4 regions of the Aeromicrobium sp. YIM 150415 genome follow, and region 2 is predicted to be linked to each of the others. Evidence: riboswitches for the same ligand, from Rfam matches in the RefSeq annotation. Region 2 holds a riboswitch; each other region holds the start of a gene.
The links. A riboswitch is a leader RNA that binds a small molecule or an ion and turns the genes downstream of it on or off. The one in region 2 is predicted to bind cobalamin.

Region 1 (4,682 bases), on a different contig from region 2:
ACCTGCGCCACGGTCAGCCACTGCGGTCCGAGCACCTTGGCGACCTGTGGCGCGAACGCGGGCGATTCCGCCAGCACGTCACGGACCGGGCCCGCCGACACCACCTGACCGTCCGCCAGCACCGCCACCGTGTCGGCGACCTGCGCGACGAATTCGACATCGTGGGTCGACAGCACCACTGCGTGACCGTCATCGGCGAGCTCGCGAAGCACCCGCGAGAGCTCGGCCTTGGCCGGGTAGTCCAGGCCCCGGGTGGGTTCATCGAGTGCGAGCACCCGGGGCCGGGCGGTGAGGACGATCGCCAGCACGAGCGCGAGACGCTGCCCCTCGGAGAGGTCACGCGGATGGCGGGTGCCGTCGATGCCCGGGGCGAGCCGGTCGAGCAGCTCCCGGCAGGTGCCGGGCGGCTCACCCGCCTGCTGATCGGCGGCGGCGCACTCCTCGGCGACGTCCTCGAGATAGAGCAGGTCGCTCGCGGTCTGCGGCACGAGACCGACGAGCATCCGCGCCTCGTCGGCGGGGACGCTCATCGGGTCGGTCCCGTCCGGGCCGATCGCGACGCTGCCCGCGTCCCGGCGACCGGTGCCCTGCAATGCCCACAGCAGTGACGACTTCCCGGACCCGTTGCGGCCCATCAGCACGCAGACCTCGCCGCCGCGCACCTCCAGGTCCACCGCGTCGACGGCGACGACCGGGCCGTAGGCGACGGTGATGTCGCGAGCGGTCAGCTCCACCGGCCCGTTCGGCGCCGGTCGCGGTTCGGGCTCCGTGAGCACGAAGGGCTCGCTGCGCACCCGCTTGCGCGCCTCGCGCACCGAGAGCGGCAGGGGGTCCCAGCCGGCGAGCCGCCCGAGATCCACGATCGGCGGGGCGACCGGCGAGTCGCGCAACAGCTCCGCCGGATGCCCGCTGCGGACCGTGCCGTTCTCGACCACGACGAGCTGGTCGGCGAAGGGGATGACCCTCTCCATCCGGTGCTCCGCGACCACCACGGTCAGCGCGAGGTCGTCGACCAGCCGGGCGATGGTGGCGAGCACGTCCTCGGCGGCCGTAGGGTCCAGCGCGGAGGTCGGCTCGTCGAGCACCAGGACGCGCGGGTGCATCGTCAGGACCGAGCCGATCGCGACCCGCTGCTGCTGTCCGCCGGAGAGCGTGCGCAGCGCGCGGTCGCGCAGGTCCGCCAGCCCGAGCAGGTCGAGGGTCTCCTCGACGCGGCGCCGCATCGTCGACGGCGCCAGCCCCAGCTGCTCCATGCCGTAGGCGAGCTCCTCCTCGACGGTGTCGGTCACGAAGCCGTCCAGCGGATCCTGCGGCACGTAGCCGACGAGATCGGCCAGCTCGCGCGGAGGCCGTCCGAGGACCGATGCGCCGTCGATCCGGACGTCCCCGCTCAGCGTCCCGCCGGTGAAGTGCGGGACCAGCCCGTTGAAGACGCCGAGCAGCGTCGACTTCCCCGATCCCGTGCGGCCGGCGACCAGGGCGAGCTCGCCCTCGCCGATCGTCAGGTCGACCCCGACGAGGACCGGGAGGGGCACGCCGTCGTAGGCGAAGGTGACACCGGTGACGTCGATCATCGGACCGCCCGCCGTGGCTCCGGGGTCGCGAAGGCCGGCACCGCCGCCACGAGCACCGCGGCCAGCGCCATGATCGAGACATCGGGCGCCGTCGTGAGCGACGGGAAGGCGGCAGCCGGATCGACGATCCTCATGCCGACAGCGGCGACGAGACCGCAGGACGCGGTCACCAGCTCCGCGCTCCGCCAACGGTCCGGGCGATACCGCGTGCGCTGCACCCGCTCGCCCGCGCGCAGGAAGCCGATCACGGCACAGCCGACGCCGACGGCGAGCACCGGCCAGGAGAGCCATCTCGGCGCCGTCTGGTCGAGGAAGGCATAGGTGCCGACGCACAGACCGAACAGGCCGGCGAGCAGGAACCCGCCGGTCACGGCGCGAGCCCGCACCGATGCGGTGCCGGCACGACCGTATCCGCGGGCGTCCATGCCCGCGGCCAGCGTCATCGACCGCTCCAGCGCGTCCTCCAGCACCGGGACGACCAGCCGCCGCAGCGCCCCGACCCCCTTGCCGGGCTCACCGCGCAGACGACGCGCCCGGTGGACCCGCTGCACGCTCTCGGCGAGCTGCGGGAACACCGACATCGTGACGGCCAGCGCCGTCCCCACCTCGTACAGCGCGGGCGGCACCGAGGCCAGCAGCCGCTTGGGATTGGCGAGGGCGTTGGCCGCGCCGACGCAGATGACGACCGCCGCGAGCCGCAGGCCGTCGTAGAGTCCGGCGAGCACGGCCGTGGAGGTGACATCGCCCAGCAGCCTGATGCCCGAGATGACATCGGGAAGAGGGACCTCGGGCAGGTGGACCAGTACCGTGTCGCCGGCGACCGATCCGCCGCCGAACACCAGCCGGTACAGCACGCGCACGACCACGATGACCGCACCGAACCACAGATAGAAGCGGAAGGCACGGGCCCAGGGGGCGTCGCCACGTCGGCTGGCGACGACCAGGCAGGCCACCGCGATCACGAGGACCAGGACGACGGGATTGGTGGTGGCGGACGCGGCGGCGGCCAGGCCGAGTGCCCAGATCCACCAGGCGCCCGGATGCAGATCGCGGGCGCGGCGCTGCCGACGCTGCGTGGGGCTGGCAGTGACGACCATGGTCCTGACCCCCCACTGCGAGACGCGACAGTGTGTCGTGATGGACCCGCCCGCCCGGTCTCCCGACTCGCCCGAAGGCCTACGGTTGCGCGACAGTGCCGGACTCCGACCGGCTTCCCCGCGACGAACAGGTGTCCACTGGCGTGGACTCCACGAGTATAGAAGGTGGCATCGGGGCGGACGGCACCGCGAGCATCGTCACGCCACGGAACGCCGAGCGCTGAGGGCCCTAGGGCGAGACGGCGGCGCGAACGGTCTCGGGCGTCGCTCGCGCCGCCGCATCGACAGTCTGCCGCATCGACTCAGGTTCGCGCCACCGGCATCTCGGCGAATCGATGGTGCAGCTCCACCAGGCGGTCGCGCGCCAGGCTCGAGAGATGACCGTCGCCGAGCGCCGCGAGGAGCTCGTACTGTCCGAAACCTCGGCACGCCGGCTCCTCGACCGCGGGCAGGAACTCCAAGATCGCCTGTTCGAGCGCCTCATAGGTGGCCATCGAGCACACATCGGCATGCACCGCGACGACGTCCATCGGTGGCCAGTTGCTCGATCCCCAGCCGAGCGAGTACCAGTCCGGATGCGCCACCAGCCACTCCACGGCGGTATCGGAGTCCGCCGAGGGGGCGGCCAGCATCCGGCAGCGCAGGATGTCCGCTGCATCGTGGTCGACCTCGGCGAGCAGCACGTGCCATCGCTCCACGCCCGGATCACCGGCCCAGGCGAGCGCGGAGAGCGCCTCGGCGAGCGTCGCGTAGATCGTGCCGTCCAGCCGGTGCGCGAAGACCGCGCCCCGGACGTCACAGGGCTCGCGGTCCCGGGCCCTCGGCTCGGAGTCGCGGAGGGCATCGGCCAGGACGTGCTCGAGGGCGAGCTCGACGAAGCTCATCGCGTCGCTCGCGACCAGGCTCGCCAGCACGTCGGCCGGCCAGCTCGCCGAGGCGTCGAGCCCACGCTCTCGTAGATCGCGTTCCAGGTCCTCGTACCCCGGCGGGGTGGTGGCGCCCACGATGATCTCCTCCGATCGTCTGCCACTCCTTGGACCTCATGGAAGCAGATAGCGGCGCATCGCGCGCGGCATCGGCCGCCACAACGGCTGTTTTCGGATGATCGTCTGATATTCCAGACAAAAAAGCACCTTTATGAGGTAAAGATCCACCCCTGGACGGATCTGCGGACTCGCGCATTCGGCTACCGTCGATCCGATGGACAGGGCACCGTTCCGCCTCAGCCCGCGCGGCAGGCAGTGGTTCGATATCGCGCTGACCTGTGCGCTGCTCGCCGTCGCGCCGCTCGCGGCCGTCGGCATCAGCCCGGGCACAGCGGTGCTGACCGCGGCACAGATCGCCCCGTTGTTCTGGCGGCGCTCGCACCCGGTGGCGGTCTTCGCCGCGGTCTATGTCACGCACGCCGCGCAGGTGCTCCTCTACGACACCACGCTCCCCGGGCAGCTGGCCTTCCCCATCGCCGTGTACTCGGTGGCGCGATGGCGGGGGCTGCGATGGAGCATCCCGGTATTGGTCCTCAGCCTCATCGCCGCCGTCGTCGCCGCGATCGACTGGATGCCGTCCTACGGCACCCCCTCCTACAGCACGAGCCTGGTCGCCTCCCAGGCCTTCGGCATCGGCCTCATCGTGGTCGTGGCATGGGTCCTCGGACTGCTCGGGCACACCCGCGAGGCGTACGTGAACTCGCTGATCGAACGCAGCGAGAGGGTAGCCCGGGAGGCCGACCAGCGCGCGCAACTGGCGGCGCAGGGTGAGCGCAACCGCATCGCCCGCGAGATGCACGATGTCGTGGCCCACGGGCTGTCGGTCATCATCGTGCAGGCCGACGGTGCACGCTACGCCGCGTCCGCCCGCCCCGAGACGGCGGTCGACGCGCTGGAGACCATCGCGAGCACGGGACGGCAGGCGTTGACCGAGATGCGGTCGCTGCTCGGTCTGCTGCGCGAGAATGGAACCGGCACCGCCCCGCAGCCCGACCTCGCCGATGTCCCGGCTCTCCTCGAGGAGG
Region 2 (4,682 bases):
CGGGGATCGGCATCGCGGCCGGTGATGACGACGTGCTGGCGTCCGGGACGGTTCCGCAGCGTCTCGACGACCTCGTCGACGTCGACCCACCCCCACTTCAGCGGGTAGGTGAACTCGTCAAGGATGTAGAGGTCGTGCTCCTCGCGTTCGAGCCGACGCGCGATCTCGGCCCAGCCCTCGGCGGCGTCCGCGGCGTGATCGTCCTCGGTGCCCTGCTTGCGGGACCAGGACCAGCCCGAGCCCATCTTGTGCCACTCGACGGGCCCGCCCTTGCCGGTCTCGCGGTGCACCTCGTCGAGGGTCTCGAGCACGCTCTGCTCGCCGACGCGCCATTTGGCGGACTTGACGAATTGGAAGACGCCGACGCGCCAGCCCTGGTTCCAGCCACGCATGCCGATGCCGAAGGCGGCCGTGGACTTGCCCTTGCCCGGGCCGGTGTGCACGATCACGAGCGGCCGGTTGCGGCGCTGGCGTGTGGTGAGCCCGTCATCGGGCACGACGAGCGGCTGTCCCTGGGGCATGTCAGGCCACCTTCTCGGGCAGATGGGCGGAGATGGCCGAGGTGAGGCCATCGGCCGTCACCTCGCCGAGCGGAACGTAGTCGGCACCGAGGTGCCCGGCGAGCTCGCGGGCGAGGCCGAGGGTGAAGCGGCCGGTCTCGCAGTCCACGACCAGCGCGTGGACATCGGTGGCGGCCAGGCGCTGAGCCACGCGGCGGGCGCGCGCGATCGCGTCGGCGCCGTGGGTGGCCCTGCCGTCGGTGACGACGACGAGCAGCGGACGACGCCGTGGATCGCGGAGCCGCTCGCGGCGGATCACCTCGGCCGCCTGGGTGAGGCCTTCGGCGAGCGGGGTGCGACCGCCCGCCGGTACGTCGTCGAGGCGGGCCTTGGCCACGTCGACCGAGCCGGTCGGGGGCAGCACGAGCTCGCCGGCGTCGCCGCGGAAGGTCACGAGCGCGACCTTGTCGCGGCGCTGGTAGGCGTCGAGCAGGAGGGAGACGACGGCGGTCTTCACCTGGGCCATCCGCTTGCGGGCGGCCATCGAGCCGGAGGCGTCGACGCACAGCAGGACGAGGTTGCTCTCGCGGCCCTCCTTCACGGCGACACGTAGATCGTCACCGGCGAGGCGCAGGCGTCCGGTGGTGCGGCCGCGGGCGCCCTGGTGGGGGATGGCAGCGCGGATGGTGGCGCCGAGATCGACGGCGCCGCCGTCCGCGGCGGGGGAGGCAGCGATCCGGCGACCGGTGTCGGTGATGGCGCGCGAACGGCGACCGGCCTGACCGCGTCCCACGCCCGCGACGCGGAAGGTCTTGGTCCGCTGGGCCTCTCCGGCGCGCACCTGGGACGTGGGTGCGGGAGCCTGCTCGTCGCCCTGGCCGCTCTGCGGTGGCGGGGGAGCAGCCGCATCGTCGCCGGGCCCGTCGTCGTTCTGGCCGGGATCCGGCGTGCCGCCGCCTCCTCCGGGATCGGTGTCGTCGTCGGGGCCTTGCGGATCGTCCGGCTCGTCGTCACCGAGGAGGTCCTCGAGCTCCTGCTCGTCGATGCCCGGGGCGTCGAAGGGATTGCGCCGACGGCGGTGGGGCAGTGCGAGGCGTGCCGCCACGGCGATGTCGTCGCGGTCGATCGTGGTGCGCCCCTGCCAGGCGGCGTGCGCGGCGGCGGCCTTGGCGGTGACGATGTCCGCGCGCATGCCGTCGACGTCGAAGGCGGCGCAGATCTCCGCGATGCGGGTGAGCACCGCGTCGGTGAGCTCGACCTCCGGCAGCAGCTTCTGAGCTGTGGTGATGCGCTCGCGGAGCTCCTGCTCGTCGTCGGCGTAGCGCGCCGCGAAGCCCTCGGGGTCGGCATCGAAGGCGAGCCGACGGCGCACGATCTCGGCGCGCAGCCCGGGATCGCGGGGAGCGGCGACGTCGACGGTCAGGCCGAACCGGTCCAGCAGCTGCGGCCGCAGCTCGCCCTCCTCGGGGTTCATCGTGCCGACGAGGACGAAACGTGCCGCGTACTCCACCGACATGCCGTCGCGCTCGACGGTGGCCCGGCCCATGGCGGCGGCATCGAGCAGCAGGTCGACGAGATGGTCGTGCAACAGGTTGACCTCGTCGACGTAGAGGATGCCGCGATGAGCCTTGGCGAGCAGGCCGGGCTCGAACTCGGCGCGTCCCTCGGCGAGCGCGGTGTGCAGGTGGAGCGACCCGAGGACGCGGTCATCGGTCGCACCGACGGGCAGCTCGACCAGCCGTACCGGCCGTTGCTCGGTGGCCGGATCCGGGTCGAAGGGGCCGTCGGGGCTCGACGGGTCGCGCGGGTCGCTGCTGAACCGGTCGCCGCTGACCACCTCGATCGGCGGCAGGACATCGGCGAGGGCACGGACCATCGTGGACTTGGCTGTGCCCTTCTCTCCGCGCACGAGGACGCCACCGAGGTCCGGGGCGATCGCGGCGAGGGTGAGGGCGAGTGCCATGTCGTCGGCTCCGGCGACGGCACAGAAAGGAAAACGTGCTGGCATGTGGGGCTCCCGCTCGTCGTGCCATTCGGGTCGGCGACGCGGTCGCGTCGCCCCGCAGCACGAGGCCGGTCTTCGGACTTCCCGTCCTTCGACGGGTTACCGCAGCGGGCCCTGTTCCGGACTTGCACCGGATTCCCAGATTCTCCTCGCGTGGAGGCACCTCGGGCTGCGTGCGCCAGCGTAGCCGATCCGTCGGCGGGGGCCGGGGCATGGTCGATCAGGGCGCCGAGCGGTGCCTCAGCGTCCGTTCTCGAGTGAGGGCGGTGAGTACGCGTCCCTCCGTCAGAGAGAACGGACGCTCACCCACCGCCGGGAACCGAGGACTCTGCGCCCCCTCGTTACAGTGGCGGCCATGACTGTGACCGTGATCGGCATCGGAGCCGACGGATGGGACGGGTTGTCGCCTCGCGCGCGGACGGCGGTGGAGCGTGCCGAGCTCGTGCTGGGAAGCCCCCGTCAGCTCGGGCTGCTGCCGTCCGGTATCGAGGCCGAGCGACGCGAGCTCCCCTCGCCCTTGCGCGAAGGGCTCGCATCCTTCGCGCAGGAAGCCGGCTCGCGCCCCGCGGTGGTGCTCGCGTCCGGCGATCCCTTCCTGTCCGGTATCGGCTCCACCCTCCTCGACGTGCTCGGTGCCGACGCGATCGAGGACGTCGTGCCGGCGGTCTCGTCGGTCACCCTCGCGCGGGCGGCGATGCGCTGGGCGGCCGAGAGCACCTCGTGGGTGAGCCTCGTCGGTCGCGACGCCTACCGGCTGTTGCGCCACCTGGAGCCCGGAGCACGCCTGCTGGTCCTTGTCTCCGACACGACGACCGCGACCCATGTCGCCGCCATCCTCACGGCCGCGGGCTTCGGCGAGAGCCGCATCACCGCGCTGTCGGACCTCGGATCCGCCGAGGAGTCGCGCCGTGACGCTCTCGCGCGGATGTGGCACGGCAAGACCCCGCCGCTGACGGTGCTCGCGATCGAGTGCGACGGCCCGGGTCCATGGTGGTCCCGCACCGCCGGACTCGATGACGATGCCTTCGAGAACGACGGCCAGCTCACCAAGCGCGACGTGCGCGCCAGCGCCCTCGCCCGGCTCGCGCCGCGTGCCGGTGAGCTGCTGTGGGATGTCGGTGCTGGCGCCGGCTCCGTCGCGATCGAGTGGATGCGCGCGCACCCCCGCAACCGGGCGGTGGCGATCGAACGTCACCCCGAGCGTGCTGCCCGCATCCGCCGTAATGCCGAACGTCTCGGCGTACCCGAGCTCGAGATCGTCGAGGGCACGGCTCCGGAGGCGTTGGGCGACCTGCCGCGGCCGGATGCGGTCTTCGTCGGCGGGGGTGCGACGCGCGAGGGTGTGCTCGACGCGGCCTGGGAGGCGCTGGTGCCGGCCGGACGCTTCGTGGCGCACGGTGTCACGATCGAGACCGAGTCGCTGCTCGCCTCCTGGCACGACCGCCACGAGGGCGGTGAGCTGACCCGCATCAGCGTCGAGCACGCCGAGCCGATCGGCGGCTTCACCGGGTGGACCCCCTCCCGGGCGGTCACCCAGTGGTCGGCGATCAAGCGGTGACGGTTCATTTCGTCGGGGCCGGACCGGGCGCGGCGGACCTGCTGACGGTACGCGCCGCTCGCCTCCTCGCGGAGGCCGATGTCTGCCTGTACGCGGGCACCTATCTCGACGCCGTCCTGGAGCACTGCCGCGCCGATGCTCGCCGGGTGGACACCCAGGACCTCGATCTCGACCAGATCATCGACGAGATCGTCGAGGCGCACCGCGCCGGCTCCACGGTGGTCCGGCTGTGCTCGGGAGACCCCTCGGTGTACTCGGCTCTCGCGGAGCAGACGCGACGTCTCGATGCCGTGGGTGTCCCGTGGGACGTGACCCCCGGTGTGCCGGCCTACGCGGCGGCCGCGGCGCTCGTCGGTGCGGAGCTGACGGTGCCCGAGCTCGTGCAGTCCGTCGTGCTGACCCGTGCTCAGGCGCGCTCGACCGTCATGCCCGATGGCGAGGCATTGGAGAACTTCGCGGCTACCGGCGCGACGCTCGTGCTGCATCTGGCGATCACTCGGGCGGGCGAGCTGGCCGACCGGCTCGCGCCGTACTACGGGGCGGAGTGCCCCGTGGTCGTCGTCTTCCGCGCGAGCCAGCCCGATGAGCTCGTGCTCCGCGGCACGCTCACGGATATCGG
Region 3 (4,682 bases), on a different contig from region 2:
AACACCGGGACGATCCACCTGTCGAACCTGTGCACCGAGATCACGTTGCCGCAGGATCGCGACAACGTAGCGGTGTGCAATCTCGCCTCGATCAACCTCGCGCGACATGTGGTCGGGCGCCGCGGCGATGCCGTCGTCGAGTGGGACCGGCTGGCCGCGTCAGTGCGCCGGGCCGTGCGGCAGCTCGACAATCTCATCGACATCACGATCAGCTCGGTCCCCGAATCGGAGCACTCGAATGAACGCAACCGCGCTCTCGGCCTGGGCGTCATGGGCTTCACCGATGTGGTCGAGCGCTTCGGCTGGTCCTATGCGAGCGAGCAGTCCTATGACCTGATCGACCGGCTCCTGGAGTTCGTGAGCTGGCACGCCATCGACGCCTCGGCGGAGCTCGCCGCCGAGCGGGGGGCCTACCCGAACTTCGCCGGTTCGGGCTGGAGCAAGGGTCTCGTGCCGGTGGACACCCTGGATCGTCTCGAGGCCGACCGTGGGGTGCCGCTCGATGTCGACCGCAGCACCCGGCTGGACTGGGACGCGTTGCGCCGCAAGGTGGCCGGCGGGATGCGCAACTCGACGCTCATGGCGATCGCTCCGACCGCCTCGATCGGTCTGGTCGCCGGCACGACTCCCGGCCTGGATCCGCAGTTCAGCCAGATCTTCAGCCGCGCCACGAGCGCGGGCAAGTTCCTGGAGGTCAACCGCAATCTCGTGGAGGACCTGCGTGAGCGCGGGCTGTGGGACGAGCTGCGCGACGATCTGCTCCGTCACCAGGGCGATCTCTCGCAGGTCGAGGGGGCTCCGGCCGAACTGGTCGAGATCTATCAGACGAGCTTCCAGCTCACGCCGTATGCCTTCGTCGAGGTGGCGGCGCGCGCGCAGAAGTGGATCGATCAGGCGATCAGCCGCAATATCTACCTGGCGAGTCGCGAGGTGGACGGCATGGTCGATCTGTACAGCGCGGCGTGGCGCAAGGGCGTCAAGACGACCTACTACCTGCACATGATGCCGCGACACACCGCGGAACAGAGCACCGTCAAGGTCAACAAGTCCGAGGCCGTCACCCCGGCATCGGGCGGCGCCCAGCGCCGAGGCTTCGGTGCCGCCACGGCACCCGCGGCGCCGGCCAAACGCGGTTTCGGCTCGGTCGCTCCGACGTCGGCGCCGGTCGTGGAGGCCGAGCCCGTGGTGCCCGAGGAGGCGCAGGAGCTCGAGGTCGTCGACGGCGCCGCGTGCCCGATCGACCCCCAAGAGCGCCTCCAGTGCGACTCCTGCCAGTGATCATCCGGCCCGCCCCCGCGTTGAGTGTGACGTTTGGACGGTGGAACGGGCCTTCTTGGCGTCCAAACGTCACACTCAACGCGAAAGTGAGGGCACGATGACGCGAGGGATCCTGGGAACGGGGATCGAGGAAGGGCTGCTGCTGAAGCCCGTCACCTATCCGTGGGCGATGGAGCTGTACGACCAGGCAGTGGCGAACACGTGGTTCCCCAATGAGGTGCAGCTGGGGGAGGACCTCGGCGACTTCGAGCGGATGAGCGATGACGAGCGGCACGCGCTGACCCATCTGATGAGCTACTTCAACCCGAACGAGCTGCTGGTCAACAAGGCGCTGGCGTTCGGCGTCTATCCCTATGTCAACGCCGCCGAGTGCCACCTCTACCTCGCCAAGCAGATGTGGGAGGAGGCCAACCACTGCATGAGCTTCGAGTACGTGCTCGAGACCTTCCCGATCGACCGGGAAGCCGCGTACGAGTCCCACGTGACCGTGCCGTCGATGGCGGCCAAGGAGGCCTTCGAGGTCCGCTTCATCAAGCGGATGACCGAGCAGACCCTCGACATCACCACCACCGAGGGCAAGCAGGACTTCGTACGCAATCTGGTGGCGTACAACGTCATCTTGGAGGGCATCTGGTTCTACTCGGGATTCATGGTGGCGCTCAGCTTCCGGCAGCGGAACCTGCTGCGCAACTTCGGGTCCCTCATCGACTGGATCGTGCGCGACGAGAGCCTGCATCTGAAGTTCGGCATCAACCTGATCCTCACCGTGCTCGACGAGAACCCCGATGTGGCGACCCCGGAGTTCGCCGCCGAGATCCAGCAGATGGTCCTCGATGCCGTGGAGATGGAGGAGGCCTACAACCGGGATCTGCTGCCGAACGGCATCCTCGGGTTGAATGCGGACTACATCAATCAGTACGTGCGCTACTTGGCCGACCGACGGCTCGAGGAGCTGGGCTTCGAGGCGCACTACGGCGTCGGCAATCCGGCGAAGTGGATGGCGACGGCGAACGACACCCTGCAGCTCGTCAACTTCTTCGAGTCGATCAACACCTCCTATGAGGTCAACGCGAAGGCCTGACGATGAGCTGCGTGTCCTTCCTGACACCCGGGCAGCGAGCCGCTCTGCGGCGTGCTGGGGGAGACGGACCCCTCTCACGGTTCGTCTCCCCACCGACCACCGAGGCGAAGCTCCGGCGGATCCGGCTGATGGCCCTCGACCCGGACCACCGCATCCGTGAGAGCGCGGCACTCGCGGTCCACGCGCCCGCCGATGTCCTGCGGGCGCTGACCGCCGATGGCGCGCCGAGCGTGCGCTGCTGTGTGGCTCGCAATCCGGCCACCCCGGTGTCCTCGCTCGAACTGCTGGCTGACGACGAGGTGGCCCAGGTGCGTGGGTGGGTGGCGGCACATCCACGGACCACGGCGGAGCTGTCCGATCGCCTGGCCACGGACCCCGACCCGCAGGTGCGTCGGGTCGTGGAGTGGGCGCGCGGCTGGGAGCCCGGGGTGCGGAACGATCCGGCCGATTCCGCCTTGGACGAGGCCGGTGTCGGTCTACACTGATCCCGAACGATGAACCCTCTGTGACGGGGAATCCGGTCCGAATCCGGAACTGTCGCGCAACCGTGGGCCGCTCTGAGCGGCGAGTCGGGATACCGCACCGAGGCCAGCAGGACCAACGATCTGCCGCGTCAGCAGGTGCGTGAAGGGGACTGAACCCTCTCGCCCGATGTGGTGGGAGGAGATATCTCGATGAAGCCCCTAGCCCGAGTCGTCGCGGCCGGACTGCTGATCGCCGCGACCCTCGTCTGGATCGACGGCGCCACCTCACCCCCCGCGGTCGCGATCGATCACAGTCGTGGCCATCCCGGCTTCTGCGAAGGGGACCGAGGAGTGACAGTCGTGGTCGACTTCCAAGAGCTCGGTGGGCAGACGATCGTACGCTGCCATCCGCAGGGCACCGCGGGCTCAGGCCTGGACGCGCTGCGCGGAGCCGGTATCCAGGTGGCCGGTACGCAGCGGTGGGGTGAGGGCTTCGTCTGCCGGCTGGAGAATCGCCCTCGCGCCGATGAGTCCTTGGGCGTCGAGGGGCAGCCTGGCTACCGCGAGGCCTGCGTCAACACGCCGCCTTCGGCCGCGTACTGGTCCTACTGGCATGCGGGCAACAACTGCGCGTGGTCGTACAGCAACTGGGGTGTGAAGAATCGTGATTTCGTCCAGGGCGGATTCGAGGGGTGGTCCTTCTCGCTGAACGGCGGAGCCGATGACGCTCCTCGTCCGCGTGTCGCCGCGGTGCGACCCGGAACGGAGGGCGGATCGTGCACGGTCTCCGCCGACCCGGCGCCGTCGAGCACTAACCCGATGGAACGCCAGCGGGGTTCGACGGGCGCAGCCCAGCCAGGTGCCGATGATGTCGATACCGACTCGCCCCGTTTCCGCCGCTCCGCCGGGCAGGAGGGCTCTACTCCGGCGTCCGGCGGCTCGCTTCCGGCGCCTATGCCCCGCGATGCCCCGGATGATCCCGCGGACAACGTGTCGTTCACCGGCGGGGAGGATGCCGATGACGTGCGACAGGCGGCCGCGGAGGATGCCGGAGCCAGTCGCTATGCCCCGTGGGCGGCCGCGAGCGCCCTGCTGCTGCTCGTGGGTTCCATGTGGTGGATCGAGCGCCGGCGAAGACGCGCTCGGCAGGGCGAGTGACCACCGTGGGCGGGCGTCTCGGCTCGACCTACTTCCTCCCGAGGGACCTGCATCCGGCCGCCTGGTGGATCTGGGCGCTCGGGCTGGCGGTCGCGGCCAGTAGGACGACCAACCCGTGGATCCTTGCGACGATCATCGCGGTCGCCTGCCATGTGGTCGTCAGCCGGCGGAGTGCGGCACCCTGGGCGCTCGCATTTCGTCTGTACCTCGTCCTCGCGGGCATCATCATCGCCTTGCGGGTGCTGTTCCGGTTGATCTTCGGAGGGGGCGAGGGTTCGACGATCGTCCTGAGCCTCCCCGAGATCCCGCTTCCGCAGTGGGCGGCTGGCATTCGACTGCTCGGCGATGTGTCCGCCGAGTCCCTCCTCGGCGGCTTCTACGATGGTCTGCGGCTCGCCACCATGATCATCTGCCTCGGTGCCGCCAACGCGCTGGCCAATCCGAAACGGTTGCTCAAGATGCTCCCGCCGGCCTTGTACGAGATCGGGACCGCGGTGATCGTGGCGATGTCGGTGTTCCCGCAGCTTGCCGAGAGCGTCCTGCGTGTGCGACGGGCGCGAGCTCTACGTGGTCACACCGGCAAGGGGATCGCCCGGCTGCGGTCGGTGGTGATCCCGGTGTTGGAGGATGCGCTCGAACGATCTCTCACCCTCGCCGCCTCGATGGACTCGCGTGGATACGGGCGTGCGGGAGTGGCGGAT
Region 4 (4,682 bases), on a different contig from region 2:
CACGAGGTCCTCGAGTCCTACGCCGTTGACGGCCTGTGCCGCGACGTCGCTGATCTCGAGCTCGCCCTTGCGGCAGTCGCCGTCGAGGCGGGTGCCGAACAGTCCATCGGCGCACTGTGCCGTCGCCAACCGCTCGGTCATCGGCTCGGCGGTTTCGTCGCCCGACGCTGCGAGCGCGAGAGCGGTCCAGGCGTGTGGGACGGTGGCCCCGTCGGGACTGACGAATTCACCGATATCGCGGACCGACCCGTCATCGACCAGGTCGCCCAGTTGTTCCTGCCAGGATTCGAGCGCGCGGTCGTGTTCGTCGTCCGCCCCGTGGATCTCGCGCTGCAGCAGCTCGAGGAGGATGACCTTGGACAGCGGCTCCGCGTAGGTGGCCTCGTCTTCCTCATACGGCCTGCCGTGGACATAGGCCTCGACAGAGGCCGGATCCAGTACGAAGGCGGCGGCGCGATCCCTCGCCTCGCCTTGCTCGCCGATGGCATGCAGCGCCAAGACGACCTGGACCGTCGCGTCGTAGTCGACATAGGTCTGATCGCCGTCGGTGACCTCGATGTGATCTCCGTCCACGAGATTAGCGGCGAGATAGGCAGCGATCCGACCCGCGGGGGAGCCGCTGCCGTCCTCGATCTCGGTCGGGTCGGCGGGCGCGACTGCGCGACGTGTGTCGGGTGGCGTATCCCGGTGAGGGGCGGGCTGGCCGGCGGCGTCGCTCGGTGTGTGGGGCGTGCGGTCTCCGCCTGTGCCGGGCGCCGCGGGCACGGGAGCGGTGGGGTCCGGGGTGGGTGTCGATGGCGTCGGGCGCGGCCAGGGCTCGGGTGCGGTGGGCAGCCGTCCGTCGATCAGATCGCTGAAGCTCACCTGCGCGAGGCCGAGGACGGCCTGGGAGGTGGCTCGCACCCAGCGGTCGGTGCCACCTGCCAGTTCTCTGCCCCGCCGTGAGTCCTGATACTCGCGGGGCACGTAGGCGATAGCCCCGATGTGGACCGCGAAGGGGCCATCGGCGTCTCGCTCGGCCGTGACCTGTGCCGTCGTGATGTAGGTGGCGCCGCCGTCGACGGCCCCGCGCGATCCGCGGGCGTGGCTCAGCGCCTGCACGGCCAGGCCGGTGCTGTTGGTATTGGTCTCGGTAGTACCCGTGCCGCCTCCCCATCCACCTGCCGTGTGCTGATGCTCGCGCAGCCAGTCGCGCGTGCCCTCGATGGCATCGTCGAGGCCGGTCGCGCCGTGATCGCGGGCGGTCAGGAGGGCGGACAGCGCCATCGCCGCCCCATCGGCTCCGCCGGAGGCGCAGTTGCCCTTCGTCATGGCCCAAGCGCCGTCATCACACTGGAAGGTGTCGAGGAAGGCCGGGATGGTGGCCGTGGGCAACTCGTCTGCCGCTGCGAGCGCCATGATCCCCAGCGAGTGGTCGAAGACATTGCCCAGCGGATGGGTGGTCTGGTCGCCGTTGACGATCGTGCCGCGCAAGAGCCCCGCCTGGTCGCCATCGCCCGCGATGCTGTCGCGGAGGGCGGTGACATGGTCGACGCCGGCGAAGCTCCTCGGGTCCCGGCCGGCGACCTGGATCGCGAGCGTCGACTTGGCGAGGGCGCCGACGATGGTCTCGGAGTAGCCGGCGGCCTCGATCCTCCAGTAGCCGACGACACCGGAGTCGCCCGCCCGGCTCAGGGCCTCGACGATCGGCTCGGCCAGATCGGGCCGGCCGGCGGCGTGCATGGCGAACAGCGCGTCGATCATCAGACCCTGATCGGGCCGGGGCGCATCCGGATTCGGGAAGGTGCCATCGGTCGAGAGCTGCCCGGACAGCCAGATGGCCGCCTCCTGTGCGGATGCGGCGTGCTGGCTCGAGGAAGCGGTAGCGACGGTGGTGGTCGTCAACCCGCCCAGGGCGAGAACGGCGACACACAGTCCACTCAGTACGAGGCGAACGCGTCGGGACATCGATGCTCCTTTCGCGACACGGAGCACCGAGCCGACACAGCTCGTGCGCACCCCTGCGAGATCGCGACAGTGGTGGATGGAAACAGCATCCCGGTTGGTGACCCGACTCTCCGAGACATCCTCGGACTACGGTTGCGCGACAGTGCCGGACTTCGACCGGCTTCCCCAGCGCGGGGTGCATGTGTAGTTGTGGGTCATAGCGTAAGGGATCGCTCGCTGCTGCGGACCAGAACCCGCAGGTCGAGGCTCGGATCTATAGATGACGTTGACGTCAAGTGGACCCGAGGATACGTTTCGGGCACCGAGAGGTACGTGACAGGGGAAGCCGGTGCGAATCCGGCGCTGACCCGCAACCGTGTGTGCTTCGGCACGAGTCGGAATGCCTGCCACGGACTGTTGATTCACTCACCCGTCGCGGACTGCGGGCAGAATCCGACTGGTCCTCGATCGCAGGTCGTGGCCGGCGGGCTCGCCGTCGTGACACGACAGAACGAGGTATTTCTGTGTTCGCTCGACCTTCCTGGCTGACCCGGGCAGTACCTGCCGCGGCGGCCGTCGTCCTGGTGGCGGGAGCAGCGCCCGCCACCGCGTCACCGGCTGATGCCGGCGCCGATGCGGCGGACTGGCTGTCCACGCAGCTCTCGACCGATGCCGGCGGCAGCTTCCTCGAGACCTCCTACTGGGACGAATGGAGCACACCGCCGGCCGTCGCGTCCTATGCCGACACCGGCTTGACGATCGACGGCAACTGGGCGCTCCTGGCTGCCGGTCTGAGCGCCGAGGCCGATGACACGGCCGACTGGATCCGTGCCAACGCCAGCGCCTATTGGAACAACGGCTCCTGCGCGAACTCGACCGGCAGCGTCTATGCCGGGTCGATCGCCAAGCTGGCCGTCTTCGAGCAGGCCAATGGGGGCAGCGCCGCGGGCTACATCAGCGAGTTGGAGTGCCTCCAGGACTCCAGTGGCCGGATCCCCAACCAAGTCGACTCCAGCGATCCCTGGGATAGCGACTTCTCCAACACCTTCACCCAGTCGTTGGCCGTCGTCGCACTGAGCGAGTCGTCCTCTGTGAGTGCCGCGGATGCCGCGGACTATCTCGTCACGCAGCAGTGCAGCAGCGGCGCGTTCCGGGCAACGCTCGGCCATACGAGCACGACCTGCACGTCCGGTGTCCAGGACGTGGACTCGACGGCGATGGCGGTGCAGGCGCTCGCGGCTGCGGGCGAGTTCACGGCCGCGGTGAATGCCGTGACCTGGTTGGAGACTCAGCAGGACACGGCGGGTGGTTATTGGGAGAGCACGGCATGCAGCACCGATAGTCCGCCGGTACCGCTTCCGAACACGAACAGCACGGCCTTGGCCACCCAGGCGCAACTCGCTGCGGGCACTGACGCGAGTGACGGGCAGGCGTGGCTGGAGGGCCGGGCAGGCGTCGACGGCCGGATTCCGGGTTGCACGGCCACGAATGGGGGCCAGCCGGTGCAGAACAGTAATGATGTCCGGGCCACCACGCAGGCCGTCCCGGCGCTGCTGGACGTCACGTTGCTCGATCTCGCCTCCGGGGCGCTGGCTACTCCGTGAGGTGAGGGTCCGTCCGGTGGCGCGGTGGATAATTCCGCCACCGGACGGGTCGTCCGGCTGTTAGGCTGCGCTCGTCACGGTGTGTGGGAACCCGGTGAGACTCCGGGGCTGACGCGCAGCGGTATGGGTGACGACCAGGCCATCAGCCACTGGTCGATCGAGAGATCGACTGGGAAGGCGGCCTGGGAGGATGATCCCGAGCCCGAAGATCCAGCTGTGGCCTCGACCAGTTCGTCTCGCGTTCAGACGGCGGGCCGCGCGACTTGGCCTGCTGTGGAAAGGCCGTTGTCGTGATCTTGCGACGTGTGTTGTCCCTCATTTCCGGTGCCGCGCTGGCGCTCGGGCTGGTGTCCGTGGTGCCGCCCTCGGCGGCGGCTGAGACCGAGCCGGTGCCCAACCCCTACCCGGAACTGATCTCGGTGTGGGAGCCCTGCGCACCCGGTACCGAGGGTCCCGATACCGGTGTCACGGTGATCGTGGACTTCCAGACCCTGGCCGATCAGCAGGTGGAGGTGCGCTGCGCGCCCGGCGGTCCGCACAGCGGGTGGGCGGCATTGCTGGAGGCCGGCTTCGAGGTGACGCGCGTCGTGCCTTTCCCGGGTGCGCTCTGCACCATCGACGGTTACCCCAGGGACCGTTCTGGCGACCCGGCGATCTGTCACAGCATGCCGCCGATCGAGGCGTACTGGTCCTACTGGCACGCCAGCCCCGGCGTCCGGTGGGGCTACAGCGGAACCGGAGCCGGAGGTCACAGTGCCGCGGTCGGCAGCGTCGAGGGATGGTCGTTCTCGGCGACCGTCTCTGGCGACACCTCCCAGGAAGCCATCGCTCCCCGAGTGCCGCCGATGGACGCCCGGGGGCCGGGGCTGGTCATGCCCGAGGTGCACGAGACCTCCACCGAACAAGTCGACCTCGCCCGCCACTGGATCGAAGGCCAGCTCGAGACTGAAACGAACGTCGGGCGGCTAGCCGACTATGTCAACGCGCTCGTGGCCAGCGGAGTCGATGTCACCGATGAGCGCTTCGAACGTGTTCGCCGAGAGCTCAGCGACTTCTCGCGCATCGGCCGTTCGGTATTCGCCAGCGGCCGGCTCACCCAGCCGAACGGTGTCGCACTGGGTCGATTCGGCCCGGCGATCCGTGCCCTACAAG

Region 1: linked by a shared signal. The riboswitch ahead of JL108_RS18595 (energy-coupling factor transporter transmembrane component T) and the one ahead of JL108_RS17790 (VWA domain-containing protein) in region 2 are both predicted to bind cobalamin.
Region 3: linked by a shared signal. The riboswitch ahead of JL108_RS16145 (hypothetical protein) and the one ahead of JL108_RS17790 (VWA domain-containing protein) in region 2 are both predicted to bind cobalamin.
Region 4: linked by a shared signal. The riboswitch ahead of JL108_RS16120 (hypothetical protein) and the one ahead of JL108_RS17790 (VWA domain-containing protein) in region 2 are both predicted to bind cobalamin.

Annotation. Positions count from the first base shown of each region.
Region 1 covers NZ_JAERWM010000033.1:20,871-25,552, reverse strand. The annotation lists gene JL108_RS18600 (ABC transporter ATP-binding protein) at 1-1,574, opposite strand, end outside; gene JL108_RS18595 (energy-coupling factor transporter transmembrane component T) at 1,571-2,671, opposite strand; cobalamin riboswitch at 2,706-2,832, opposite strand; gene JL108_RS18590 (hypothetical protein) at 2,974-3,675, opposite strand; gene JL108_RS18585 (sensor histidine kinase) at 3,872-4,682, shown strand, end outside.
Region 2 covers NZ_JAERWM010000030.1:5,273-9,954, forward strand. The annotation lists gene cobO (cob(I)yrinic acid a,c-diamide adenosyltransferase) at 1-521, opposite strand, end outside; gene JL108_RS17790 (VWA domain-containing protein) at 523-2,508, opposite strand; cobalamin riboswitch at 2,554-2,687, opposite strand; gene cbiE (precorrin-6y C5,15-methyltransferase (decarboxylating) subunit CbiE) at 2,861-4,063, shown strand; gene JL108_RS17800 (cobalt-precorrin-4/precorrin-4 C(11)-methyltransferase) at 4,060-4,682, shown strand, end outside.
Region 3 covers NZ_JAERWM010000025.1:108,481-113,162, reverse strand. The annotation lists gene JL108_RS16160 (ribonucleoside-diphosphate reductase subunit alpha) at 1-1,278, shown strand, start outside; gene JL108_RS16155 (ribonucleotide-diphosphate reductase subunit beta) at 1,376-2,359, shown strand; gene JL108_RS16150 (hypothetical protein) at 2,371-2,844, shown strand; cobalamin riboswitch at 2,811-2,959, shown strand; gene JL108_RS16145 (hypothetical protein) at 3,034-3,981, shown strand; gene JL108_RS16140 (energy-coupling factor transporter transmembrane component T) at 3,978-4,682, shown strand, end outside.
Region 4 covers NZ_JAERWM010000025.1:100,361-105,042, reverse strand. The annotation lists gene JL108_RS16125 (hypothetical protein) at 1-1,947, opposite strand, end outside; cobalamin riboswitch at 2,044-2,113, opposite strand; cobalamin riboswitch at 2,215-2,353, shown strand; gene JL108_RS16120 (hypothetical protein) at 2,451-3,530, shown strand; cobalamin riboswitch at 3,591-3,764, shown strand; gene JL108_RS16115 (fibronectin type III domain-containing protein) at 3,821-4,682, shown strand, end outside.